Linked DNA regions of Selenomonas sputigena. The protein of the gene in region 2 binds, or shares a complex with, the protein of the main gene of each other region. Links are inferred from orthologs where the notes say so. Each region holds a gene or a part of one and is shown on either strand. Other genes may lie near its edges.

Region 1 (8,455 bases), 550 kb from region 2 along the record:
GCTGACACTGCCGATCAAAGCGCCCTTGAAGAGACCGAGACCGCGGCTGCCCATGATGATCATGTCGCTCTTTTCCGAGTCGGCAATCTTCAGGATCGCCTTCGGCACGTTGCCCGTCTCGACATGCCGCGTCGCCTTCATGTTCTCGGGGATCTTCTCCCAGATGCGGTCGAAGACGAGATGGCTCGGAATATCCTTGTTGATGTTGCTCGCCACATAGACGAAATCGAGACTTGCATTGCACTTCTCCGCAAAGGCGATCGCCTCATCCACAGCCTTGCAGCCGTTGACAGAACCATCGACCGGCACGAGAATTTTGTTGATGCTGCCCATATAAAACACCTCCAAGCGAACTTTTTTCCTCTGTTGTCTACTTCTATATCAAAGCGAAAATTCCTTTTATCTTTTGGTATTTTTCTGAAAAATTTTCCGATATTTTCTTGCACCGTAAAAAAAGCCGTCGCTGGAATGCGCGATGATTCCAACGACAGCTCTTCTCCTGCACTTCGTTCAATTCTTTTTCTCCAAAGAAGGCGCACCCTTTCGCAGGATTCCCACGGCAAGCTCAGCGTTTTGAAACGCGCGTCTCCTCAGCTCTTTCAGGAGGGCGGCATTTTTCTCGCAAAGCGTATCGCGCCTCTGCCACTTGCGCCGCACTTCCGCCATGAGTTCATCTGCCGTGATGGTCTCAAGTTTCGCGGCGGGCGTCTCACCGATGGAGTCAAGGAAACGATCGATCTTCGGATCGTACGATACGCCGACGAGCGGCACGCCCATGACGCCCGCAAAAATCAAGGCATGAAGGCGAATCGCGATGAGCAAATCCATATTGCCGACGAGTGAAAGAAGCTCCGCTGTCGAAAACTCGCCGTCGAGAACGATGGCTTCCTGCTTCATCATCGCAGCGATCGTCTCCGCCGTCTTGACATCCTCGGGATACTGCATGGGCAGAAAGACGAGATTCGCACCAAGCTCGACGGCGATGCGGTCGGCCGCCTCAGCGAAGGCTTCCTTGTAGCGCTGCCAGCCCTTCCACTCGCGCACAGATATGCCGACGAGCGGCTTGTCGTCCGTCACGCCGTTCCACTGCAAGACCTGCCACCCCATATCTTTCGCAACGGGATTGATGGCGAGCACCGGATCAGCAGTTTCGACGATTTTAGGACGATGAATGCCCATGGCCGCAAGCTCTGCCAAAGAGCCGTGGTCGCGCACGGTGATGAGGCGCACGCCGTTGCCGATGAGCCGCATCATCGTGCGCGCCCAGAAGCCCTCGATCGGGCCGATGCCCTGCGCGTAGAGCATGACGGGCCTTCGGGCGAGAAAGGCAAGGACGATGATCGCCATGTAGTAATAGAGACTGCGGCGACTCGTGACATTCTGCAGCAGACTGCCGCCGCCCGACACGAGGAGGTCGGAAGCGCGCAAAGCCTTCCATATATCGGAAAACGAGAGCCATGAAACAGCCTCAACACCGTGGCGGCGTTTCGTATCCGGAGGGTTCGCTGAGATCACCGTGATATTCGTTTGCGGGTCCAGTTCGGATAGAACCTCGATCATCGCGGCGAGCATGGCTTCGTCACCGGCGTTTTTCGAGCCGTAATATCCGGATACTACGATGTTGCTCATTCCTTTGAGAAACGCTCCTTTGCCGAAGATAGTATCATTTGCGCGAGGTGCACGAGCACCATGAGAGCTGCGCCGATGCCGCAGCCGAGGACGATGCCGCCGATGCCGCGCACAAAGGACATGTAAACGGGCGTGCGCATATGTGCAAAGGTCTCGACCATCGATCCCTGACCGATCGTCGCTACGAGCACGAGCGCAAAGAGCAGCATTGTCGGCCACTTGCGGCACCACGCGAGGACGGCGAGCATGAAAGCCGGATGGCCGATCATCAGCTCCTTCGAGCGCGGCCGCGCATAGAACGCCTGCTCCAGGATTGCACGGAACTTCAGCTCAAGCCCCGAGACGGGCATGCCCGACGTATGACCGGAACGTGCGACGAATACGACGGCGGCAAGAGCCACGAGCACGAAAATGAGAAGGGATTTGAGTTTCACGGGCATATCGAGAATCTGGCGAAGCTGCGTGAGAGCGCCCTGTTCCTCCGCCATTCTGCCATCGAAGACGTCGTAGCGCGTCAAAAACGCGATGGCGACGAGGACGATGGGTAGGACAAACGTCAGCTTGATGCCGCGGAAGATGTTGAACTCAAGGAAGTACTCGACATCAGCGAGCGCCCCCGACAGATATGCAGCTCCGACATAGGAGAGCGCCCCTGTCACAAAAAGGGCGACGGCAGCCGTTCCGATGATGCGCCAGAGCGGCGCTTTCGTATCGGGCTCCATGGTGCGAATGCGGTCGAGCTGCCATATCACGGCGAGCGCGGGAAAGAGGTTCGCGCTCAAAAACGCCGCGAGAAGTCGCATCTTCGCGCCGCTGCCCATGAGGATCGGCGCGGCAAAGACGAACGCCAACAGAGCAAAGAGTGCGTAGAGCGTCCTCGGCTGCAGACGGTGCGTGATCAGTGAGAGGTAGAGCACGACAGCCGCCGCCACGCCGAGCATCAGCACGGCACGCAGAGGACGCGGCGCATACCAGTTTTCAAACGTCCCCGCAGGACCAAGCGTGAAGCCATGTGACTCTACGGCTTCTGCCGTCGCCTTGATATAGTGCATGTTCGTCTCGAAGAGCGTCATGCCGGGCGCAGGCTTCTCGTAGATGCGCAGGAGGTTGATGCGAATGTTGCGCTCCATGTCCGTGTTCGCCCAACGCTCGACCGCCGTCTCGATCTTGAGCTTCGGCTGCTCGTCCTTCGGGATGGTGTAAAGACGCGCGACATGGTCGTAGCCGACGCCCTTGGAGATCTCGGAAAGCCCGTCCTGCTTATAGAACTGCAGCTGCGTCGTATCTTCGATGAGTCCGAGGACGAGATTGCGCTCCTTGAAGCGATCGATCGTCGTCTGCAGCGACTTCGGAGCGCCGAGCATCTGCGAGCCGGAGAATACGACTTCCGAGATGCGGTAGTCTTCCAGACGGCGGAACACGGCATCGACATCGTCGGGCGTGCAGCCCAGATAATTCGTCGGACGTGCGAGCACGAAGAAGCCGGCGTCATTGACCGCCTGCATCTCGTCCGTCGGCATACCGAGATCCATCTTGAGGAAGGTTTCGTAATTCGCCTTGACGACGAGGATTTCCACGCCGTTGACTGCGACGGCGTTCACACGAGCAGCGCCCAGGCGGCGCAGCAAGTCCTCCTTGACCTCCTTGTAGGTACGCGCATCATGCCCGACGACACAGACGTCAGATCCCTTGATCGTACCGTTCTCGATGAGGGTGCGCCACGCGGGATCGGTCAAGATCCCCGCATGGTAATTGGCTACGAGTTCACTTCCCGCGAGCGCCGTCACCTTTCCATTTGCATTGAGCTTCTTGAAGGTCGTCTCGTAGACGGCGAGCGACGTGATGCCCGCTTCCTTCGCCGCCTGCAGCACTTCAGGGACAGGTTTCCCCTCCTGCTCGGCAAGCTGCACGAGATCTTCGTAGTCAATGGCGAGATCGACCTGCTTGTTGACCTCCTCCGCACGCCAGCGTGCGACGTCGATGAGGAGCGCCGCGACAAGGCCGACGAAGATGAAGGCGATGAGCACCTTGTTGTATTGAAATTGCTTCATGTATCCTACTCCTCATTCCCTCCGGCAGAGAGGCGCACGACGATGGCGCCCTTCCTGTGTTCGACGCTCTCGATTCGCGTCTTCAAAGGCAATGCATCGAGCTTCGCGATCTGAATGTCGCCGAAAATGTCGCCGAGATTTGCCTTGCCGATCAAGGCGTTTTTGATGTCGAGCCGCGTCATGTGAAAGTACAGCGCCTGCGCGTCCTCGACGATCTTCCCTTCGAGCACGACATCCGCCATGCGCCCGAAGATCTTCACTTCCGCTGTCGCATGCACGCCATCTTCGTCAATCGTCACCTTGATGTTGTCAAGCTTGTCGATGCGCTTCGCCAAAAGATTGCGCAGAGCATCCTCGGAAACGACGCCCGTGAGTTTCAAATCCTTGGCAGAAATGAGATGCACGCGGTGATCGAGGAAAAGATCTCGCGACGAAAAATTCACGCCGCTTCCTGTCAGCTGCACGCGCTCCATGCGCAAATCGCCGATGCGAAGCCCCTTCGCATCAATCTTGAGAGTGTCGATCTGTCCCAAGAGGAACAGGATGCCGGGCGTGCTCTCAACCGTCACCTCGGCGCTCTCTGCCCCGCGATCCCTGAGCATCGTCTCTGCTGTCTGCCGTGCCCATGCGGGCAGCAAAGTTTCGCCAAAGACGAGAAGGATTGCCGCAGCGCCTGCAACAAGCATCAAAAGTTTGCGCAAAACATCACCTTAAATCTCAAATCTCATGATTCGCCTTCGCCGCGAGGAAGGCCTCGATGAAGGCGTCGAGATCGCCGTCCATGACCGCCTGCACGTTGCCCGTCTCCATGCCTGTGCGCATGTCCTTGACCATCGTGTAGGGCTGAAATACGTAGGAACGGATCTGGCTTCCCCACTCGATCTTCTGCTGATCGCCTTCGAGCTTCTGAATCTCGGCTTCCTTCTTCTCCTGCTCCAATTCAAAGAGCTTGGCGCGCAGCATCTTCATGCACTGTTCGCGGTTCTGCAGCTGCGAGCGCTCGTTCTGGCACTGCACGACGATGCCCGTCGGCATGTGCGTCATGCGCACGGCGGACGACGTCTTATTGATGTGCTGACCGCCCGCACCCGAAGCGCGGTAGGTGTCGACGCGCACGTCCGCCATATTGATCGCGACCTCGACGGCATCGTCGATCTCGGGCATGATGTCGCAGGCAGAAAACGACGTATGACGACGCGCATTGGAATCGAAGGGCGAGATGCGCACGAGACGATGCACGCCCTTTTCCGACTTCAAATACCCGTAGGCGTTGTGCCCATTGATGAAGAGTGTCGCACTCTTGACGCCCGCCTCATCGCCGGGCAGCAGATCTGCCGTGACGACGGAAAAGCCGTGGCGCTCCGCCCACCTGCCGTACATGCGCAGAAGCATCTGCGTCCAGTCCTGCGCCTCCGTGCCGCCTGCGCCCGCGTGCAGCGTGAGGATCGCATTGTTCGCGTCATAAGGGCCGGACAAGAGGACTTCGAGCTCCAGCTCGCGCACGGCGGTCTTGATGGTCTCAAACTCCGTCTGCACTTCAGGCTCAAGGCTCGTATCATTTTCTTCCAGCGCCATTTCAAGAAGCGCCTGTGCATCGTCCGTCTTGGAAACGATCTCCTTGTACTTGTCGACGCTTCCCTTGATCGCGGCAAGTTCCTGATTGATCTTCTGCGCCTCTTCCGCATTGTCCCAGAAGGTCGGCTCACCCATCTTGTATTCGAGTTCGGCTATCTTTTCTTCCTTTCTGGCGACGTCAAAGTGAATCCCCCATTTCCTTGAGCTTCGCTTGCATCGCCAAAATCTCCGGCTTCCAATCTTCGAGCATCTTGTCACATCCTTACGTAGTGCTTTCTCTCGCGGGAAATCTATTCTTTATCGCTGCTCTCCCGCAAGCGGGAAAGCTCTGTCTCACTTGTTCCTGCCGCAGCAATTCTTGTACTTCTTGCCGCTGCCGCACGGGCACGGATCGTTGCGCCCGATGTCGTTCTTGTTGCGCTGCGGCTTCTTCTTCGTCTCAGCGGCACTGGATTCCTCGCCGTGCGAGGCGCGCGCCGTCTGCAGGCGGTCTTGGAGCTGCTGTTGCTCCTGCGTCACGATGCTCACGCGGTACATGAGCTTCGCGATGTCCGTTTGAATCGCAGCTTCCATTGCCTCGAACATGTCGAGCGCCTCGATCTTGTACTCGACGAGCGGATTCCTCTGCCCGTAGGCGCGCAGGTTGATGCCCTCGCGCAGCATGTCCATGCGATCGAGATGCTCCATCCAATGATTGTCGACGACGCGCAGCATGACGACCTTCTCAAGCTCGCGCATATTCTCTTCGCCGAAGAGCTGCTCACGCGCCGCGTATGCTTCGTGCGCCGTCTTCCTGAGCGTTTCTTCCAGCTCGTCGCGGCTCATCGCCTCAAGCTCTTCCTTCTTGAGCTTGCCCTCGGGCGCGTAGATCTTCTCCGCGTCCTCGATAAGTCCGTCGAGCGTCCACTCCTCAGGATATAGCTTCGCGTTCGCGTACTGATCCATTTCGCTCTCGATGATCTTGTCGAGCATGAAGAAGATGTTTTCCTTGAGGTCTTCGCCGCGCAGAATCTTGCGTCGCTCCGCATAGATGACCTCGCGCTGCTGGTTCATGACATCGTCGTATTCGAGGACGTGCTTGCGGATGTCGAAGTTTCTGGCTTCGACCTTCTTCTGTGCACGCTCGATCGAACGCGTGATGAGTTTGTGCTCGATCGGATCGTTCTCGTCCATGCCGAGCCGATCCATGATGGAGGCGATATTGTCCGACGCGAAGAGACGCAGAAGGTCATCCTCCAGCGACAAGTAGAACTTCGAGCGGCCGGGGTCTCCCTGGCGACCCGCGCGGCCGCGCAGCTGGTTGTCGATACGCCGCGATTCGTGGCGTTCCGTGCCGAGGATGTAGAGGCCGCCGAGCTCCTGCACGCCATCGCCGAGCTGGATGTCCGTGCCGCGTCCCGCCATGTTCGTCGCGATCGTCACGGCGCCCCGTTGACCTGCGTCCTTGATGATCTCCGCTTCCTTCTCGTGGTACTTGGCATTCAGGACGTTGTGCTCGACGCCGTGCTTCTTCAAGATGGCGCTGAGCTCTTCCGACTGCGTGATGGACGTCGTGCCGATGAGGATCGGCTGTCCCGTCTTGTGAATCTCTTCGACCGCCTGTCCGACGGCACGGTATTTCGCACGCTTCGTCTTGTAGATGGCGTCCGGCTCGTCGACGCGCTGCACGGGACGGTTCGTCGGCACGACGACGACGGGCAGCTTGTAGATCTTGAGGAACTCGTCCTCCTCGGTCTTCGCCGTGCCCGTCATGCCGCCGAGCTTGTCGTACATGCGGAAGTAGTTCTGGAAGGTAATCGACGCGAGCGTCTGGCTCTCGCGCTGAATCTTCACGCCTTCTTTCGCCTCGATCGCCTGATGCAGTCCGTCCGAATAGCGGCGGCCAACCATGAGACGACCCGTGAACTCATCGACAATGATGATCTCATCGTCGCGCACGACGTAGTCGCGATCGCGCTTCATCAGAGCCTTGGCGCGCAGAGCTGCCGTAAAGCAGTGCGAAAGCTCCAGATTCTCAGGCGCGTAGAGATTCTTGATGCCGACGATGCGCTCAACCTTCAAGACGGCTTCATCGGACGGCGCAACGGTCTTCTGCTTCTCGTCGAGCTTGTAATCCTCGCCCTCCTTGAGCTGAGCGACGGCGCGTGCCATGACAGCGTACATGTCCGTCGACTTCTGCCCGGGACCTGAGATGATGAGTGGCGTTCTCGCCTCATCGACGAGAATCGAGTCGACCTCATCGACGATGGCATAGTGGAGGTCACGCTGCACCATCTGCTGCGGATGGATGACCATGTTGTCGCGCAGGTAGTCGAAGCCGAACTCGTTGTTCGTGCCGAAGGTAACGTCGGACGCATAGGCGAGCTTTCGCTCAGGGAAGTCCATGTCGTGCGCAATGAGGCCGACGGAGAGTCCGAGGAAGCGATAGACACGCCCCATCCACTCGCTGTCGCGCCGTGCGAGATAGTCGTTGACCGTGACCATGTGCACGCCCTTGCCTTCGAGCGCATTGAGATAGACGGGCAGCGTCGCGACGAGCGTCTTGCCCTCGCCCGTGCGCATCTCCGCAATCTTGCCCTCGTGCAGGCAGATACCGCCGATCATCTGCACGTCGAAGTGGCGCATGCCAAGGACGCGCCTCGACGCCTCGCGCACGACGGCAAACGCCTCGGGAAGCATATCGTCGAGGCTCTCGCCGTTTGCGAGACGCTCCTTGAACTTTCCCGTATGGCCTGCAAGCGCATCGTCACTGAGGCTTTCGAGCGCCTTTTCGTGACCGTTGATGACGTCGACGATGCCGCGCATCCGCTTGATTTCCTTATCGTTGTTATCTCCCAGGAATCGCTTGATGAATCCGAGCAATCCGTATCACTCCTCGTTCCCGCAGCCGCCTTCGCGGCGCAGACTGATGATAGAGAGCGCCTTGCGGCGTCCCTCCGAAAGTATTGAACACCTATCCTAATGATTCTAGCAGACAATCGCCCATAAGTCAAAAAATCCTCTTGCTTCGTTCCTTGAGCATCGCCTTCAGATGCATGCCGGGCATCGTGAAGCCCCTGCCCATGACCTCGTTCGCCGAAAGAACGATCATGAAGGCGTTCTTGTCGATGAGATTCGCGATGAGCTTGACCTTGCTGATCTGCGTGAGTGAGCAGACGAGGAAGAGCACGTTGCGCTCCTTGCGTGTAAACGCGCCCTGC
Region 2 (8,325 bases):
AGCACTTTGCCCTCAACTTCGATTACATCTTGTTTTGACATGAGCTTCTCCCTCTCTGAAATTGGGTTGGGCGAAAGCTGTCCATCTTCCGTGAAAGGAGCGTTCCGCATCGGGAATTGCCCATGCCCAACATCGTATTTTCTCGGACGCCAAACCCGCGCCCGCCGTGACGCTCTCGCGTCTTTATCGTTCGGTGGCTCTCGGACACGCAGCTCAGTCCTTCAAGGCGGCGAGCATGGCGGCCTTGACATCGTCAATGGCCTGTCTGCCGTCGATCTCCTTGTAGACGCCTGCCTTCTCGTAGTAGGCGATCAAGGGCTTCGTCTGCGCCTCGTAAACGGAGAGGCGATTCTTCATCGTCTCCTCGCTGTCATCTGCACGCTGGTAGAGGTCGCCCGCGCATGTGTCACAAACCCCCGCCTTCTGGGGCGGGTTGAACTTCACATGGTACGTCGCGCCGCAGGATTTGCAGATGCGGCGTCCGACAGCACGCTCGATGAGGTCCGCTGCCGGCACCGTGATGTTGAGGGCTGCGGTGAGGGATAGCCCCAGCTCTTTGAGGATGCCCGTAAGAGCATCCGCCTGCTCCACCGTGCGCGGAAAACCATCGAGGATGAAGCCCTTCTTGCAGTCGGGCTTCGCGAGCCGCTCCTTTACGATGCCGATCGTGACCTCGTCCGGCACGAGCTTGCCGGCGTCCATGCAGGCCTTCGCCTGTAGCCCAAGCTCCGTCCCCTCCTTCACGGCGGCGCGGAACATGTCGCCCGTCGAGATGTGCGGAATGCCGAATTCTTTCACGAGATTGGCCGCCTGCGTGCCTTTGCCGGCGCCCGGCGGACCCATTAACAGGATATGCATCAAAGGACTCCTCCTATTTCATGAAACCTTGGTAATGGCGCATGACCACCATGGATTCGATCTGCTTCATCGTGTTCAGCGCAACCCCGACGACGATGAGCAGTGCCGTGCCGCCGAAGTACACACCCTCGATGTGGGTCGCGCCCGCGACGAGGTTCGGCAGCACTGCGATGAATGCCAGGAAGAACGCGCCTGCCAGCGTGATGCGCGTCATGACAGTATCGAGATATTCTTCCGTCGGCTTGCCCGGACGTATGCCCGGGATGAAGCCACCGTATTTTTTCAGGTTCTCTGCCATATCCGATATCTTTACAGTAACCGCGGTATAAAAGTACGTGAAGAAGATGATGAGCAGCGCGTAGATGCTTGTCTGCAGCGGTGTGCCCCACGCAAAATAACCGGCGAGTGTGGTCACCCAGGGAACTTCAATAAACTGGGCGACGGTTACTGGAAACATCAGCACGGATGACGCAAAGATGATTGGGATGACTCCCGCATGATTGACCTTCAGCGGGATATGGCTGGAACTTCCGCCATACGTCTTTTTTCCGACGACCCGTTTCGCGTAGGAAATCGGGACTCTGCGGTTGCCCTCTTGGATGTAAATGACGAACACGATCATCAAGAGAGCGATGACGGCAAAGACGAATGCGTTGAAATAGCTGATCGTCCCCGCCTGCAAATAACTGTAGATCGTGCCGAGATTCTTCGGCAATGCTGCGACGATACCGGCAAAGATGATAAGCGATATGCCGTTTCCGACGCCGTTCGCCGTGATTTGCTCGCCGATCCACATGAGGAATATCGTGCCTCCCGTCAAGGTGATCGCGATGATCAGAATAGAGACGGGATTGGGATTCAAGATCGCCTGCTTCAGACCGATCGACATGCCGACAGCCTGGAAAAAGGCGAGCGCTACGGTCAAGTAGCGTGTGACCTTCGTCGTTTTCTTGTGCCCTTCCTGCCCTTCTTTGGACCATTGTTCCAAAGTCGGAATGACAACCGTGAGAAGCTGCATGATGATCGACGCGTTAATGTACGGCGTGATGCTCATCGCAAAGATGGAAAACTTGCTGAATGCACCGCCGGAAAAGAGATCCAACAGGCCGAACAGGTTGCCCGTGGCAAACAGCTGCTCAATGGCTGACGGATCAACGCCCGGCACAGGAATGTGCGTACCGAGCCGGAACACGGCGAACATGATGAGCGTGAAGATGACCTTCTGTCTTAGCTCCGGAATCTTGTAGATGTTCGCAAGGGCTGAAAACAATCAGATCACCTCGACTTGTCCGCCTGCCGCCTTGATCTTTTCTTCCGCCGACTTCGTGAAGCCGTTGGCTCGAACCGTGAGCTTCTTCGTGAGTTCGCCCTTGCCGAGGATGCGGATGCCGTCGCGGACGTTCTTCAGGATACCCTCTTCGACGAGTGCGACGGGATCGACAACAGCGCCGTCCTCAAAGCGGTTCAAGGTTTCGATGTTGACCTCCGCATAAATCTTGCGGAACACATTGTTGAAGCCGCGCTTCGGAAGCCTGCGGTAGATCGGCATCTGGCCGCCTTCGAAGCCCGTGCGGACGCCGCCGCCGCTCCTCGAATTCTGACCCTTGTGCCCGCGGCCTGCGGTCTTGCCGTTGCCGCTGCCGATGCCGCGCCCCACGCGGTTGCGCGTCTTTTTGGAGCCAGGCGCCGGGGACAATTCATGTAACTTCATACTGCTTGCACCTCCTTGTTCCTTCTTATATGTTCTCGACCTTCACGAGATGTTCGACCTTGTGGATCTGTCCCTTCAATGCGTCGTTCATCTCACGCTCCACCGACGAGTTGAGCTTACGAAGTCCGAGCGAACGAACGGTGGCTCTCTGCGTCTCGGGACGACCGATGAGGCTCCTCGTAAGAGTGATTTTAACCTTTGCCATCGAACTTCCTCCTTAACCTAAGAGTTCCTGCACCGTCTTGCCGCGCAGTTCAGCGACCGCTTCAGCACGCTTGAGCTGCTCGAGACCCTTGACCGTGGCGCGAACCATGTTGTTCGGATTCGACGAGCCAAGAGACTTCGTAAGGATGTCGCGAATGCCCGCAAGCTCCAAGACGGCGCGCGCAGGGCCGCCCGCGATGACGCCGGTACCTTTGGCGGCGGGCTTCAAGAGCACGCGGCCTGCACCGAAGATGCCGATCATCTCGTGCGGAATCGTCGTATCCTTCAAGGAAACCTCGATGAGGTTCTTCTTCGCGTCCTCGATGCCCTTTCGTATTGCCTCGGGCACTTCGCTCGCCTTGCCGAGGCCTGCGCCAACCTTGCCCTTCTTGTTGCCCACGACTACGAGGGCACTGAAGGAGAAACGGCGGCCGCCCTTGACGACTTTGGCGACGCGGTTGATGTAAACGACCTTCTCCTCAAATTCAGGAGTCTCGTTGTTTCTGTCCCGGTCCCTGTCATGGTTCCTGTCCATTCTAGCCATTCATTTACCTCCTTGCAAGTCAGAATTTGAGGCCTGCCTCGCGCGCTGCTTCTGCGAGCGCCGCGACGCGACCGTGGTAGATGTAACCCCCGCGGTCAAAGACAACCTCGGTGATGCCCTTTTCAAGCGCACGCTTCGCGACAGCAGCGCCGACAGCCTTCGCGGCCTCGATGTTGCCGCCGTAGTTCGAGAATCCCTTGTCCTTCGAACTTGCCGAGACGAGCGTCACGCCCTTCTCGTCGTCAATCACCTGCGCGTAGATGTTCGCGAGGCTTCTGTATACGTTGAGGCGCGGACGCTCTGCCGTGCCCGAAACGTGGTTACGGACGCGCAGGTGGCGCTTCTGCCTTGCCTTGTTCTTGTCTGCCTTGATCAGCACTATGGTCACTCCTTTCCTTTAAGCTGCCTTATTTCTTCGCCTTGGCGCCGGCCTTACCGACCTTGCGGCGGATGTGCTCGCCCTCGTACTTGATACCCTTGCCCTTGTACGGTTCAGGCAGACGATAGCTGCGGATCTTTGCAGCGATGGCGCCGACAGCTTCCTTGTCGATGCCCGAAACGACGATGCTCGTCGCGCTGGGCGCGTCAAGCGTAATGCCTGCGGGCGGCTCGACAATGACGGGATGGGAAAAACCCAAGGAAAGGTTCAGATTCTTGCCCTGCTTCGCGGCACGGTAGCCGACGCCGTTGATTTCGAGCGTCTTCTTGAAGCCTTCCGTCACGCCGATGACCATGTTGTTGATGAGCGTGCGCGTAAGGCCGTGCAGGGAGCGGTGCTCCTTGTCGTCCGACGGGCGCGTGACCGTGAGGACATTGCCCTCGACCGCGATCTTCATGTCCGGATGAAGCTCGCGGAAAAGCTCGCCCTTCGGACCCTTTACTGTCACCTTGTTGACTTCCTCGATCTTGACGGTTACGCCAGCGGGAATCTCAATCGGTGCTCTGCCAATTCTCGACATCTTTTCACCTCCAGACGTTTACCAGACATAGGCGACGACTTCGCCGCCAAGGCCGGCCTTGCGGGCTTCCTTGTCACTCATGATCCCCTTCGACGTGGAGATGATGGCGATGCCGAGTCCGCCGAGGACGCGCGGCAGTTCATCGTGCTTCGCATAAGCGCGAAGACCGGGCTTCGAGATGCGCTTGATGCCCGTGATGACCTTCTCGCGTGCGGGGCCATACTTGAGAAAAACCGTCAGCATGCCCTGCTTCGAGTCTGCCGTGAAGGTGTAATCCTTGATGAAGCCCTCTTCCTTCAAGACCTCGGCAATTGCCTTCTTGATCTTGGAGGCGGGAATCTCCACCTTGGAGTGGTAGACGGAGTTCGCGTTGCGAACGCGCGTCAGCATATCTGCAATAGGATCAGTCATTACCATGGAACCGATATCCTCCCTTTCATACGTTTCGTAGTTTACCAGCTGGCTTTCGTCACGCCGGGAATGGCGCCGTTGTAGCTCTGCTCGCGGAAGCAGATGCGGCACATGTCGAACTTCCTCATGTAGCCATGCGGACGACCGCAGATCTTGCAGCGGTTGTGCTGGCGCACCTTGAACTTCGGCTGCTGGCTCCACTTTTCGATCATCGATTTCTTAGCCACAGTTCATACCTCCTTCTTCAAGCCTTGAAAGGCATACCCATGAGCTTCAAGAGCTCGCGCGCCTCTTCGTCTTTTTCTGCTGTCGTGACGATGACGATGTTCATGCCGCGCAGCTTGTCAATCTTGTCGTACTCGATCTCGGGGAAGATGAGCTGCTCCTTGAGACCGACCGCATAATTGCCGCGGCCGTCAAAAGCCGTGCTGCTCACGCCGCGGAAGTCGCGGACGCGCGGCAGGGCGACGTTGATGAACTTGTCGAGGAACTGGTACATGCGCGTGCCGCGCAACGTGACCTTCGTGCCGATCGGCATGCCTTCCCTGAGCTTCCAGGCGGCAAGCGACTTCTTCGCGCGCGTCAGGATGGGCTTCTGTCCCGCAATGATCGTCAGATCGTTGACCGCAGAGTCAAGAGCCTTGGGATTGCCGACGGCTTCGCCGACGCCCATGTTGATGATGACCTTCTCGATCTTCGGAAGCTGCATGATGTTCTTGTAGCCGAACTTCTTCGTGAGCTCAGGCACAACTTCGTTCTTGTACTTTTCCTGTAATCTATCCAAACCGTGCTCCTCCTTCCTCAATTATTTCGTCTGGTCGATGACTTCGCCGCACTTCTTGCAGGCGCGAACCATCTTGCCGTTGACTTCCTTCTTGCCCGTGCGCGTCGCCTTCTTGCAGGCCGGGCATACGAGCATGACCTTGCAGGCGTTCAGAGGGGTTTCCTTCTGGATGATGCCGCCCTGCGGGTACTTCTGGCTCGGCTTCGTATGGCGCTTCACCTTGTTCACGCCCTCGACGACAACCTTGCCCTTCTTCGGCAGAGCCTCGACGATCTTGCCCTCTTTGCCCTTGTCCTTGCCTGCGAGGACGACGACCGTGTCGCCTTTCTTTACGTGCAGTTTCACCTGTGACAAAATAGCGCCTCCTATCAAAGAACTTCAGGAGCCAAGGAAACGATCTTCATGAAATCCTTCTCGCGCAGCTCCCTGGCCACGGGGCCAAAAATACGGGTTCCTCTCGGCGTCTTGTCTTCCTTGATGAGCACGGCGGCGTTCTCGTCAAAGCGGATGTAAGAGCCGTCCCGACGACGGATGCCCTTGACGCTTCGAACGACGACAGCCTTGACGACATCGCCCTTCTTGACCGTGCCGCCGGGGGCCGCTGCCTTGACGGCAGCCACGATAACATCACCGATGTTGGCATACTTGCGGTACGAACCGCCGAGCACGCGGATGCACATGATCTCTTTCGCGCCCGTATTGTCGCCAACATTCAGCATGGTCTGCTGTTGAATCAATGTATGAACCTCCCTTTCGAGATCGTGGCGAAATTATTTCGCCCTCTCGACGATCTTCACGACTCTCCAGCGCTTGTGCTTCGAGAGCGGGCGGGTCTCCATCAGAGCCACCGTATCGCCGACATGCGCCTCGTTGTTCTCGTCGTGCGCCTGGAACTTCACCGTCTTCTTGACGGCCTTCTTATAGAGCTTGTGCTGCTCAATGTCGACAACGGCGACGACGACGGTCTTGTCCATCTTGTCGCTTACGACCTTGCCGACTCTCGTCTTGCGTTCATTTCTCTCGCTCATCAAAGAGCCTCCTTCCTCTGCATATCAATCAATTCTTCGCCAAGCAAACGTCCTGATTCTCAAGTTCGCGCTGCACCGTCTTGACGCGCGCGATCGACTTCTTGACTTCCTTGATACGCATCGGATTCTCCAGCTGGCCGGTAGCGTGCTGGAAACGGAGGTTAAACAGCTCCTGTTTGAGCGAAGCAAGCTTTTCAACAAGCTCCCCGGCATTCAAGTCGCGTATCTCATTAACCTTCATTTACTTCACCGCCCTCTGCTGCTTTCAGTGACTCCTCGCGCGTGACGAACTTCGTGCGGATCGGCAGCTTGTGGCCTGCAAGGCGCATGGCCTCCATGGCGACTTCCTTCGACACGCCGTCCATCTCGAAGAGCACACGACCGGGCTTGACGACGCACACCCAGTACTCGGGCGAGCCCTTGCCGCTGCCCATGCGGGTCTCGGCCGGCTTCGCCGTGACCGGCTTGTCGGGGAAAATCTTGATCCAGACCTTACCGCCGCGCTTGATGTAGCGCGTCATGGCGATACGGGCGGCTTCGATCTGACGATTCGTGATCCAAGCCGGCTCCAGAGCCACAAGGCCGAACTCACCGTGGCTGACCGTGTTGCCGCGATGTGCCTTGCCCTTCATGCGTCCGCGAAACTGCTTGCGGTATTTGACTCTCTTCGGTAATAACATTAAGCTTCGCTCCCTTCAGCGGCAGCCCTCTTGGACTGCTTCTTCTCTGGAAGGATTTCGCCCTTGAAGATCCAGACCTTGACGCCGATGCGTCCGTACGTCGTGCGGGCTTCCGCTGTGCCGTAGTCGATGTCGGCGCGCAGCGTGTGCAGCGGAATGCTGCCCTCGCGATATGCCTCGCTTCGGGCGATTTCCGCGCCGCCCAAACGACCCGAAACCTTGACCTTGATGCCCTTGGCGCCGAGGCGCATCGTGCGGCCGACCGACTGCTTCATGGCGCGGCGGAACGCGATGCGGCGCTCCAGCTGCTGCGCGATGTTCTCGGCGACGAGCGTCGCGTCGAGATCAGGCTGACGAATCTCGGAGATGTTGATGTCGACCGTCTTTTCCGTCTTGCCCTTGAGGCCTTCCTTGATCTGCTCGATGCCCGAGCCGCCGCGGCCGATGACCATGCCGGGCTTCGCCGTATGGATCGTGAGCTTCAGACGGTTCTTCGAGCGCTCCGTCTCGATCTTCGAGACGCCGGCAGCGCCGAGGCTGTCTTTCAAATACTTGCGGATCTTGATATCTTCATGCAGGTTGTCTGCAAAGTCCTTATCTGCGTACCATTTTGCATCCCAATCCTTGACGATGCCGATGCGGATGCCGTTCGGATTTACTTTCTGACCCAAACCTTTTCCCTCCTCCTCATCTTTCTTCCACGGCGACGGTAACGTGGGACGTGCGCTTCAAAATCTTGAACGCCTGCCCACGAGAACGCGGGTGGATGCGCTTGAGTGTCGGGCCCTGATCGACATAAGCCGTCTTGATGTAGAGCTTGTCGACATTCATGTCGAAGTTGTTCTCGGCATTGGAAACGGCGGATTTCAATACCTTCTCTATGACGTCCGCACCGATTTTCGGCGTGAACTTCAAGATTGCGAAAGCTTCGGCGATGTTCTTGCCACGGATGAGATCCATGACGACACGCACCTTGCGCGGCGCAATCCGTACATACTTGGCTGTAGCTTTTGCTTCCAAAGGGGAAATGCCTCCTTTCGCTCTTATCTCAGCGAAGTCTTGCGCTCTTCGCCGGCATGGCCTTTGAACGTGCGCGTCGGAGCGAACTCTCCGAGCTTGTGTCCGACCATATCTTCCGTCACATAT

Evidence for each region.
Region 1: the proteins of secY (region 2) and secA are in contact, whole or in part, in a crystal structure (PDB 3DIN), measured with the Thermotoga maritima proteins. The link is inferred for Selenomonas sputigena from one-to-one orthologs. Residues at the interface, in WP_004081795.1 of Thermotoga maritima: Glu108, Gly109, Glu110, Glu111, Ala236, Glu237, Arg238, Arg239, Ile240, Thr241, Ile242, Gln243, Tyr244, Ala245, Arg246, Arg247, Val248, Thr249, Gly250, Arg251, Arg252, Val253, Tyr254, Gly256, Ala257, Ser258, Thr259, Tyr260, Leu261, Pro262; in WP_004082002.1 of Thermotoga maritima: Glu261, Ala262, Arg263, Lys300, Ala301, Arg302, Thr303, Ile304, Ile305, Leu323, Tyr324, Asp325, Pro326, Val329, Ser330, Tyr333, Ile336, Lys340, Phe345, Val349, Glu363, Phe364, Tyr374, Ser375, Gly376, Gly377, Glu393, Ile395, Thr482, Ser483.

What each region holds. Positions count from the first base shown.
Region 1 is NZ_CP110383.1:1,012,971-1,021,425, forward strand. What follows is about bases 5,354-8,455. They hold secA (preprotein translocase subunit SecA), read right to left. Parts: upstream 8,118-8,455; coding sequence 5,589-8,117; downstream 5,354-5,588. Other genes in these bases: OL236_RS05080 (YitT family protein), read right to left, coding at 8,245-8,455. In the rest of the region: OL236_RS05050 (universal stress protein), read right to left, coding at 1-333; polysaccharide pyruvyl transferase CsaB, read right to left, coding at 511-1,629; OL236_RS05060 (DUF5693 family protein), read right to left, coding at 1,626-3,680; OL236_RS05065 (DUF2993 domain-containing protein), read right to left, coding at 3,686-4,381. UniProt on the Escherichia coli protein: Required for protein export, interacts with the SecYEG preprotein conducting channel.
Region 2 is NZ_CP110383.1:458,673-466,997, reverse strand. Bases 1-2,972 are described here. They hold secY (preprotein translocase subunit SecY), read right to left. Parts: upstream 2,129-2,972; coding sequence 872-2,128; downstream 1-871. Other genes in these bases: rpsE (30S ribosomal protein S5), read right to left, coding at 2,787-2,972; rpmD (50S ribosomal protein L30), read right to left, coding at 2,595-2,774; rplO (50S ribosomal protein L15), read right to left, coding at 2,129-2,569; OL236_RS02240 (adenylate kinase), read right to left, coding at 214-858; infA (translation initiation factor IF-1), read right to left, coding at 1-41. Outside these bases: more of rpsE, read right to left, coding at 2,973-3,317; rplR (50S ribosomal protein L18), read right to left, coding at 3,337-3,696; rplF (50S ribosomal protein L6), read right to left, coding at 3,725-4,276; rpsH (30S ribosomal protein S8), read right to left, coding at 4,295-4,693; OL236_RS02200 (type Z 30S ribosomal protein S14), read right to left, coding at 4,729-4,914; rplE (50S ribosomal protein L5), read right to left, coding at 4,932-5,471; rplX (50S ribosomal protein L24), read right to left, coding at 5,493-5,825; rplN (50S ribosomal protein L14), read right to left, coding at 5,840-6,208; rpsQ (30S ribosomal protein S17), read right to left, coding at 6,242-6,499; rpmC (50S ribosomal protein L29), read right to left, coding at 6,528-6,740; rplP (50S ribosomal protein L16), read right to left, coding at 6,730-7,179; rpsC (30S ribosomal protein S3), read right to left, coding at 7,179-7,850; rplV (50S ribosomal protein L22), read right to left, coding at 7,867-8,199; rpsS (30S ribosomal protein S19), read right to left, coding at 8,223-8,325. UniProt on the Escherichia coli protein: The central subunit of the protein translocation channel SecYEG. Consists of two halves formed by TMs 1-5 and 6-10.